3 regions of the Paenarthrobacter sp. E2MeOHC11 genome follow, and region 1 is predicted to be linked to each of the others. Evidence: riboswitches for the same ligand, from Rfam matches in the RefSeq annotation. Region 1 holds a riboswitch; each other region holds the start of a gene.

Region 1 (3,268 bases):
CGGTCCCGGAGGCCAGGAGTGCGGCGCCCAGACCGTCCAGGCTCGGGGCACCTCCTGTCCCCATGATCAGGCGGGAGCCGAATTCGACGCCCTCGATCACCAGCGCGTCGGTAGGTACGTCCGTGGTGCGGACCTCAGTGTTTGCTGTTGTCATGCTTCAGCCTCCTTGGACTGCGGTAACGAGTTCGAGTTCGTCTCCGGCGGCGAGCGCTGTCGCAGACCATTGGCTGCGCGGCACCACCTCGGAATTGCGCGCGACGGCGACACCCAGCTTGCCGCCGTCGGCTGCCTGTCCGCGGTGGTCCAGGACGCGGCCGGTGACAGCGGTGACGAGTGTGCTGACGGAAGCGTCCTCCGGCACTGCGTGGTCGGATCCGTTGAGTTTGATGTTCATGCTGTTTCCTTACTCGGAACGTGTGCCGGCGTAAGAGCCCGCGATAGGGATGTGTTGGTGGCGAAACGGTCCGGACGGAAGTGCGCCCATCGGGGGTCTGCCGAACCGTTGATCAGGTCGCACACGATCCTGGCGGCCACGGGTGTCAGGAGAACACCGTGACGGAAGAATCCTGTGGCGATCACCAGCCCGTCAACGTCTCCGCTGGTAGTGGCGACGCGGCCAAGAAGCGGTGCATTATCCGGAGTCCCGGGGCGGGCCCGGGCTGTTGCTTCAAGGAGTTCCAATTCCGCCACGGCAGGGACCAGGGTTTGGGCATCCCGCAGAAGTTGATATACGCCGCCGGCTGAGACAGCGTTGGACGACGCAGACAAGCCGTCCTCGCGTTGGGTGGCCCCGATGACCACGGTGCCATCATCCCGGGGAACGATGTACACCGGTACGCCGCGCACCATGCCGCGGACTGTGGAAGTCACCAACGGCCGCAGGTGGTCGGGGACGCGAAGCCTGAGGATGTCGCCGTATACCGGCCTCACAGGAAGGCTGAGACCGTCAGGGAGTCCGGACAACTCCGCGGCCCCCAGACCGTTGGCCACCACGGTTTCACTGGCGTGGACAGTGGCGCCGGAGTCGAGCTCCACTCCTGAGACGCGCCCACCGTCCCACAACAACCGGCGGGCGCCGGCACGGACCCCGTACCCGTCATCCGTTCCGTGCACCCACGTAGCGTCCCGGTGCGAGTGGTTCTCCAGTTCAGTCACCAGGCAGGCCGCCAGCTTCCGGGGATCCACTTGGTGATCGGCCGGGATGTCGAAGGCGCAGGAGATTTGCGGGCTGAGGAGCGGCTCGCGCACCCTCGCGTCGCGAAGGGCCAGCGGTTCAACGGCCAGGCCGGCTCCAAGCTGTACGGCGCGGAGATCGGCGAGCGCCCTGCGGTCGGCGGCGTCGGCACCCACGGCGAGTGTCGGCGTCGCGCGGTATCCAGTGTCAGTACCTTCACGGGAAAGTGCGTCCGCGAAGGACGGCCACAGGTGCGAAGACTCCAGCATCAGTTCCAGGAGGTCTTCCTCCTGGTAGTGCAGTTCGCTGACAGGGGCAAGCATCCCTGCCGCAGCGTAAGTGGCTCCGGTTGCCGGTGCGGGATCGATCAGTGCCACCGAGCGGCCCAGCCGCCGGGCTCCGTGGGCGATGCCAAGGCCAATAATGCCGCCCCCAATGACCGCCACGTCTGCGTGGAGGGGGGTATGGCGGGATTCTGCCATTCGTTTCCTTCCCTACGCCGGTACTAGCCGGATCAGGTCAAGCGGTCGGCGCTGAAGCCCTCTCAGCCGGACGGTCATATAACGAACGTCGCGGCTCCCGCAGTACGTGCCCAGTTTAGAGGAACTACTCTGGTTTCCATGACCCAGCCTGATGCCCTCTCCGCCGCCCGCCTGTACTTGTGCACCGATGCCCGCAAACAGCAAGGCGATTTCGAAGACTTTGTGGACGCCGCTTTCGAGGGCGGCGTGGACATCATCCAACTCCGCGACAAGGCGCTGGAAGCGGCCGAAGAATTGGAAATGCTGGCTGTCCTGCGCAGCGTGGCCCAACGTCATGGAAAGCTTTGGGCAGTGAACGACCGCGCCGATGTTGCCGGTATTTCCGGGGCTCCGGTGTTCCATGTCGGCCAAAAGGACCTCCCTTTGACGGCCGCCCGGACCCTCCTGCCGAACGTCACGGGAATAGGCCTGTCCACGCACACCACTACGCAGATCGATGCCGCAATCGCCGCGTCGTCGAGCCCCACCGGACTGGACTATTTCTGTGTCGGCCCCGTCTGGGCAACACCGACCAAACCCGGTCGGCAAGCCGTCGGTCTGGACCTGGTCACATTTGCCGCGAAAGCGGTCAAACACGCAGAAGTGGATCTCCCCTGGTTCGCCATCGGCGGCATCGACCACAGCAACGTGGAGCAGGTGGTTGCCGCTGGCGCCAGCCGCATCGTCGTCGTCCGGGCCATCACTGAGGCCACGGATCCGACAGCGGCCGCCAAGTCGCTGTTGCAGGCACTGGACACCGTATAGCGGAAGCAAGCGGCCAGGAGGTTACGCAGTCAGGCCGAGGCCTGTCATCCGTCGTGCGTGCTTCTCGGCGAGCTCGCCGGTCAGCCTCTTGACTGCTGCACGGGCGTCGCCACCGCTCCTCAGCGTGGGCCCCAGCTGCGGGTGTTCCGTGCCGACGCGTTGGGCCTGCGTCAGTGCTTCGCCCACCAGGCGTCGGCCCCAGAGGGCCAGACGCGAGGCCAAGCGGGGGTCATCGGCCAGTGCCCGCCTGAGCAGGACACGCAGGACCTCCGTTGCCTGATCGGGAGAAGCCACGCGATCAACGAACTGTTGGGTCGTGGCATCAAGGAATACCGCGACGGCCCTGTAAAAGTCCGATGACACGGTATCGATGACGTAGGCCTTCATGACGGATTCGAACCAGTCCCCTGGCTTGGTGCGTTCATGGAAGTGGTCGAAGGAGCGCTGGAACGGCAGCATGGCCTCTTCGGGATCGATGCCCATCTCGGCCAGCCGATCGTTGAGGAGTGCAAAGTTTCCGTAGGCGCCCACGGCGATTTTTGCCAAGACTGAGCGGTCATGAAGCGTGGGGGCGTAGCGGGAATCGACGGAGAGCCGCCCAAACGCTGACAACTCGCCATATGCCATTGCTCCAAGCAGCTCCGCGGCGAGTTGCCCGGTTGAAGCTGCAGCGTCCGGGGAAGTGCCCATGATCCAAGACTATCCGCCGGATTCGGGCTAACCTGATTTTCGTGTCACATCATCGGATTGCACCCAACGTCGACGATTCGTCGGACCAGCTTGCCGCCGCACTGGCTGCCCTGAGGAC
Region 2 (3,268 bases), 1.0 Mb from region 1:
CACGGGAACAGGCGGGATGGTCTTGAAGCCTTTGCGCCGCGGTTTTTCCCGGGATACTGCGAGGTCCTGGGCTGCCAGGAGAAGCGTGGAAGTCTGGGGCCGGTTCTGCCGCGTCCGGGTTGCCGGAACGTATCCCGGCACCCACACGCCAGCCGCCATCAGCATGGTGCGTGCCTCGGACAGGACCTGCTCCGGAGGGCCGTCCAAGAGGACTCCGCCCGCGGCCTGCCCGGCGCCCGCAGCCGCGCTCGACCCCGCCACCGACCCTGGCTGCAGGACCACGATCCTGTCCACCAGGTCTTTCCACACAGAAACGCGGTGTTCCACCACAACCAGGGTGGCACCGGTCTTATCGAGGCAGCGCTTCACCGCATCACGGACCTCCAGCACACCCGCCGGATCCAAGTTGGCCGTCGGCTCGTCCAACAGGATCAGCCCGGGTCGCATCGCCAAAATGCCCGCAAGCGCAAGCCGTTGCTTCTGCCCTCCGGAGAGTGCCGCCGTTGGGTGATCCAGGGCCAAACCGCCGCCGGCAGCGGTGCGCAGCCCGACGTCGTCGAGCGCTTCATGGACGCGGGACCAGATCTCGTCCCGCGGCACGGCCAGGTTCTCGGCGCCGAAGGCGACGTCGTCACCCACGCGGGAGAGGACCACCTGGGTTTCGGGGTCTTGCTGCATCAGGCCGGCGCGGCCACGCTGTTCGCGGGGAGCAACGCCGTCGATCAGCAGGGAGCCGGTCTCGTCCGAGTCGTCTTCCTCATCACCCAGCACGCCGGCCAAGGCATGCAGGAGGGTCGATTTACCGGCGCCCGAAGGACCCAGCAGCAACACCCGTTCGCCAGGTTCGATCCGAAGGTCCAGACCCTCAATGGCAGGCTGGGCCCGGCCGGCATGCCGCCACCCCCAGCCCTCGGCTGAGATGGCGGCAGGCCTGACCGTGCCGCTTTGAGTCGCGGACATCAGCTGAAGACTGGCTCCGAAGCGGCCTTGCGCGACGCGAAGGAGCTCAGGACGCCGGTCTTCGCCAGGCCGCGGGTGGCGACCCAGGACAGTGCGCCTGCGATGATCGCGCCGGAAATGGTGGTGAAGCTGATGTAGGCAAGCTTGTCGATTGCCTCGTACGCGATGTTCCAGCCCCACGGAAGGAAGGAGTCGTTCAGGCCGCAGAAGAGGCCTGCGCCCGCGCCGGCGAGGAGGGCCGTGGGCAGGTTGAACTTCTTGTAGCGGAAAGCGGCGAAGATGAGCTCGGCGCCGAGTCCCTGCAGGACTCCGGAGATCAGCACTGTGGTGCCGTACTGCGAGCCCATGATGAGCTCACCGGTGGCAGCGACGGCTTCGCAGAACAACGCTGCGCCCGGCTTGCGGATAATGAGCATGCCCAGGACCGCGGGGATCATCCAGCCACCGGCGATCAGGCCGGTGAGGGGAGGGTACGTCGCGTTCAGGGGAATGGATACCAATGCAGCGCCCTGGGACCAGGCCCAGAAGATCACGCCGCCGGCGATGGCGATCAGAGCCGCCACAACGATGTCTACAACACGCCAGTTATAACTGGTCTTCTTCACGTTTACCGTGGTCATTTTCTGCCTCCTGAGGTACAGGAGGGGAAAGTGCTACCCGGATTCTCCAGCCGGCCTGCGCCGTCCGGATCCGGACACTCTGAGAAGCTCGACTCCCTTGCGCCGGTACTAACCGGATCAGGTTCGAGGGTCTGCGGCTGTCCGCACTCTCAGCGCCCTCGCGTCTCCTGCATCTCTGCAGGGTCCGACGGCGGCGCTCCCCTGTCGTTATCAAATCTGCCCTGATGGGCGGGTTCAGTTTACACCTGCGTCCATGGCGGGCGCTGGCCCGTTGCCCGCCTATGGTCACAATCGGATCAGCGCGCCCCGGGCCGGACGCGTTCCAGGCGTGCGTTGCGAGGCCCGCCCTACACCCCTCCCGCCGGTTTTGGCCTGCACACCAGGCCCCACAACGAGACCTGAGAGAATGATCCAGCAGACTCGACCGCGGCAAAGGGGCATATCTCATGACGGACCTACCCAAGCAGGATCACCCCGCAAGCGACACCACGGCGCCGGAACCTCGCCTTGCCGCCAGCGTCATCCTGCTCCGCAACGCCCCCGGCGGTCTCGAAGCCTTCGTCCAGCACAGGGTCAGCACCATGGACTTCGCTGCCGGAATGGTGGTGTTCCCGGGAGGCCGGGTGGATGCTGCGGACACGTCCGGCTGGGACTACCCCGCGGAGCTGCTCCAACACCACGCGGCCCAGTGGCGCCAAAGCTCCATAGGCGCTAATCCTGCGCAGGCGACCACGAGCGCGGGTACGGTCCTCACAGCCGCACTCCGGGAAGTCCAGGAGGAGGCGGGCCTGAGCATCCACTCCGCCGACCTCCGTCCATGGGCCAACTGGGTCACCCCGACGGACATGCCCAAGCGCTTCGACACCTACTTCTACATCGCCAAGCCTGCGCCAGGGGCTGAGCCCCAGCACCAAACCACTGAGGCCTGGCAGTCTCTGTGGATGCCAGTGGACGGAATTCTGGCGGCAGAGGCGGCCGGAACACTGAAACTGATGCCGCCCACCTATTACCTGCTGAAGGAAATCGCAGGGTTCGGCTCAGTGGAAGCGGTGTGGTCCGCGGAGCACACCGTCGTTCCGGTGCTCGCCCCGGTGGGTTCCATGGCCGCGTTCCTCAAGGAACGGGAAAACCGCCGGTAACAGCGTCCGCCCGGCCTTTACGGCTAGGCTGGGGACATGAACCTCTTCTTCAAGCTGCTGGGTACCGGAGTGAGCCTCGGAGCAGGCTTCGTCGGAACCAAACTCGTCAATAAAGGGTGGGAAAAGGCCACTGGCAACAAGCCACCCACAGGCAACGATGACTTGGAGACGAGCCTGCGCTCGGCCCTGACATTCGCCTTGATCTCTGCGTTCGTGAGCACCCTCATCCAGGTACTCGCCAGCCGCGGGACGCAGCGTGCCATCGCCCGCTTCGCCAAATCCAAGGACATCGTCTAGGCACCACCCGGACAACATGCAAGCGCGGGGCCACCATCAGTGGCCCCGCGCTTTTTGCCTATCAGTCGTTCAGATGAGCAGCCGTTCAGCGGTCGTTGCCAGGCTCTTGCCCGGCGGCCGCCCGTTGAACCACTGCCTCGAGTTCATCTTTGGTGAGCATCTCGCGGTGACCGTGCTTGGTGCGGTAGGCGGAGCGACCCACCATGTGGGCAGAAACGGGCGCCGTCAGCAGCTGGAAGATCCATGCCACCA
Region 3 (3,268 bases), 440 kb from region 1:
AATTCCAAGGGGCATAACCCAAGTGTTGGCGTAAGCACCGAAGATCAAGATTACGCTAGTTTGACCTTCAGCTGCAAATGAGGCCGGGTCCGGAGGCTACCGCGTGACTTGCGTCACCAGTTGTAACGGACTCTCCCGGCACCGTGCCCATACAGCCTACAGGGTTTGGGCACAATTAACGCGATTAAGCCCGCGACGCGCGGTAGTGCCGGCTTATCCGGACGCTGAAAGATCCAGGAATCGGGCTACGCGTGAAGCCGTGGAGCATCGAAAAACGCTGTTTCATAGCGGCAGGACTGGGCGAAGGCCTCCACCATGGCGGCCCTTTCCCTCTCGGAAGCTGCCATCGCAGCGCCATCAGTGAAGTTGATCGCATTCCTGGTAGCGGCAGCGAAATCCTCGTCCGCGTACGTCGTGAGCCACGCCGCATAAGGGTGCTCCGTTGGAGCCCCTGCTTCCACGTACGCTGCATGGAGCTGCTGGCCCACTTCTGCGTACAGCCAGTAGCAAGGCAAAATTGCCGCGAGCACCACCGCATAACTACCGGAAGCCGAAGACGCCAGCAGATGGTCCACGTACGACTTCGTGACGGGACCGGTGGCCGTTGACGCCTCCCGGGTGCTCAACCAGTTCCGGTGAAGCTCCGATTCGACCTCAAGGCACTGCTGTGACGCTTTGGCCCAGAACAGCTGTTCCTTCTCGCTGGGAGCAAGGGCGCCGGCGCGGGCCAGGACCCTGGAGTACCCATTGAGGTAAATGGCGTCTTGGGCAAGGTAGTAGTTGAAGGCGGCTTCCGGAAGGCTGCCGGATTGCAAGCCGTCAATGAAGCTGAGCTTGTAGATTGCTTCAAGCTCCGGGGTCGCTTCCTTCCATAGCACCGACGCGAAATCTCCCGGCCTCGGGCCCGCATGGTGGTGGAAGTGGTGCACTGGTCCGCTTCCGTGGCCTACTTCGAGAATGTCGGAATGCGTCAACGCCTCGATCAACCATGGCTTCACCTGACGCAATGACGCCTCCCAGTCACCGGTACGGGCCTGCGCAGTGGCCAGGGCCGAGGACAGGGAACAGCCCGTGCCGTGACTGTTTGCCGTCTCCACCCGCGGACCGGGCACCTCGATGACGTCCTGCCGCAACAACCCGCTGGTGTTCACCAGCGCATCAGGGCATTCGGAACCGGCCAGATGGCCACCCTTGACCAGCACGGTGTTGCCGCACTCAGCGGCCAGCCGCTTGCCCTGATCCAACGCCGAGGGCCAGTCAGCGGCCTCCGGCTCCCCCAGCAGCATGGCAAGTTCGGGCAGGTTAGGCGTGATCAGGTCTGCCAGCGGCAGGAGCTGGCGCAGGGCCTTCCCGGCGGACTCCCGCAGGAGGCGGTCACCGCTGGTGGCGACCATCACCGGGTCAAGGACCACGACGGCGGGACGCACCGCTTCGAGCCAGCCGCGGACTTCGTGGATCACGGCCGCGTCACCAAGCATCCCGATTTTGACTGCATCGATGGCAATATCATTGCTGATTGCCTCCAGTTGCTGGCGCAGGAACTCCACCGGAGGAACATGGACAGCACGGACTCCCACAGTGTTCTGCGCAGTCAGGGCGGTGATGGCTGCCATGCCGTAACCGCCATGGGCTGCGATGCTCTTCAGATCAGCCTGGATACCTGCGCCGCCGGATGGGTCCGAGCCTGCGATGCTCAGTACCCGCGGTATTTGCCGGCCGGAAACGGCCAACGGGTAGACGGGAGAATACGACGTTGAAGTCATGGGGACATCCCTTCGCCGGTGCTAACCGGACAGGTTCAACGGGTCTGGATCTCAGCCTGGCCCAACGCCCGGCACCCCGTGTCAGTCCCCAAGCGTAGCCGGGAAGGGCTCGGTCCCGGGAACCGTGCCACGCCAATGGCCGGATATGACTGTCAATGCCTTCATCCACCTGACCAACGCATTCGCGAAGCCGGGCTTGCAGTGGACAGCAAAGGGCCCTGCACCACCCGCCTGTGGCGGATCGTGCAGGGCCCTCATGCTTGGGTTTCCTTGCCCGTGCTAGAGCTCGGAAGCCGGTACCCCAACCCCCAGGATAATGGGCTCCTCGGACGCTGCCTTCTTGGCCGGTTCCATGGGTGCTTTGGCCTCGTGTGCCGTTCCTTGACCAACCGAGGCAGTCACCTCATGGTGCTCGACGCTTGTTTCGTTAGCCGCACCTTGCGCCCTGCTCGCGCTGCGGTTGCGGCGGCCACGGCGGGCCCGCGAGGCGGGAACAGCTTCGGGATCCGCTTCGACGGCCTTCGGAGCAAACAGCGCTTCGGGCTTTTCCTCAGGAGCTGCGCCAAGGTGGGAGAACGCTTCAGCCAGGAGATCAAGGCTCATGGCAGGCTTTGCGGCCGGCGGTTCTTCGTGGTGTTCACCGAACGGCAAAGCAACTTCCTCCCCACCGAAACGCAGGACCGGCGTGGACCTGCCTTCGCGAACTGCGGCTTCCTCTGCCTCGGCGGGCGCCACGGACTGAGCGGCAGACTCCTGCTGTCCAGCTGCCCGTGCCTGTTCTTCTGCACGGTGGACTTCGTCGTCGTGCAGGTGCGCGGCATGGGCGGCAGCGGCAATCGTGGCCAAAGCAGCCCTGGTCGCCTCGGCCTTGGCCTGCTTCGCCGGATCCTGGGGCTCAGCGGGAGCAGCCGGCGCAGCCGGCGTCGACGTGGTGGTGTGGACCTGCGCGGACGCTTCGGCAACGGGCTGTCCCCCGCCCTTGCCCCGGCGACGCTTGCGTTCCGTGCGGCCAGCAGGCTGCTGGGTCTCCGTGTGGGGGCGGTGGTGTTCGGCGGCCACGACGTTGGCGCGGCGGTGCTCCACAGGTTCATCGTGCGTCACGACGCCCCGGCCGGCACAATGCTCGCACTGCTCACCGAAGACCTCCAAGAGGCCGGTGCCCATGCGCTTACGGGTCATCTGGACGAGGCCCAGCGACGTCACTTCGGCCACTTGGTGCTTGGTGCGGTCGCGGCCAAGGCATTCCACCATGCGCCGGAGGACGAGGTCGCGGTTTGATTCAAGGACCATGTCGATGAAGTCGATGACGATGATGCCACCGATATCACGCAGCCGGAGCTGGCGAACTACTTCCTCGGCCGCTTCAAGGTTGTTCTTGGTGACCGTCTCCTCAAGGTTTCCGCCACTGCCGGTGAACTTGCCGGTGTTAACGTCCACTACGGTCATGGCTTCGGTGCGGTCGATGACCAACGAGCCACCTGACGGGAGGAAGACCTTCCGTTCCA

Evidence for each region. Region 1 has a riboswitch for thiamine pyrophosphate ahead of thiO (glycine oxidase ThiO). Riboswitches for the same ligand answer to the same signal wherever they lie in the genome.
Region 2: it holds a riboswitch for thiamine pyrophosphate, as region 1 does, so the genes downstream of both, ACSSVG_RS13035 (ECF transporter S component) here and thiO (glycine oxidase ThiO) in region 1, are expected to answer to the same signal.
Region 3: it holds a riboswitch for thiamine pyrophosphate, as region 1 does, so the genes downstream of both, thiD (bifunctional hydroxymethylpyrimidine kinase/phosphomethylpyrimidine kinase) here and thiO (glycine oxidase ThiO) in region 1, are expected to answer to the same signal.

The regions. Positions count from the first base shown of each region.
Region 1 is NZ_CP196673.1:3,795,844-3,799,111, reverse strand. Features, by position in the region: gene ACSSVG_RS17715 (thiazole synthase) at 1-154, opposite strand, end outside; gene thiS (sulfur carrier protein ThiS) at 158-394, opposite strand; gene thiO (glycine oxidase ThiO) at 391-1,656, opposite strand; TPP riboswitch at 1,649-1,767, opposite strand; gene thiE (thiamine phosphate synthase) at 1,795-2,460, shown strand; gene ACSSVG_RS17695 (ferritin-like fold-containing protein) at 2,482-3,150, opposite strand; gene ACSSVG_RS17690 (RNB domain-containing ribonuclease) at 3,192-3,268, shown strand, end outside.
Region 2 is NZ_CP196673.1:2,776,890-2,780,157, reverse strand. Features, by position in the region: gene ACSSVG_RS13040 (ABC transporter ATP-binding protein) at 1-960, opposite strand, end outside; gene ACSSVG_RS13035 (ECF transporter S component) at 960-1,580, opposite strand; TPP riboswitch at 1,657-1,793, opposite strand; gene ACSSVG_RS13030 (NUDIX hydrolase) at 2,027-2,719, shown strand; gene ACSSVG_RS13025 (DUF4235 domain-containing protein) at 2,756-3,016, shown strand; gene mnhG (monovalent cation/H(+) antiporter subunit G) at 3,102-3,268, opposite strand, start outside.
Region 3 is NZ_CP196673.1:4,238,715-4,241,982, reverse strand. Features, by position in the region: gene thiD (bifunctional hydroxymethylpyrimidine kinase/phosphomethylpyrimidine kinase) at 246-1,763, opposite strand; TPP riboswitch at 1,754-1,852, opposite strand; gene ACSSVG_RS19725 (Rne/Rng family ribonuclease) at 2,043-3,268, opposite strand, start outside.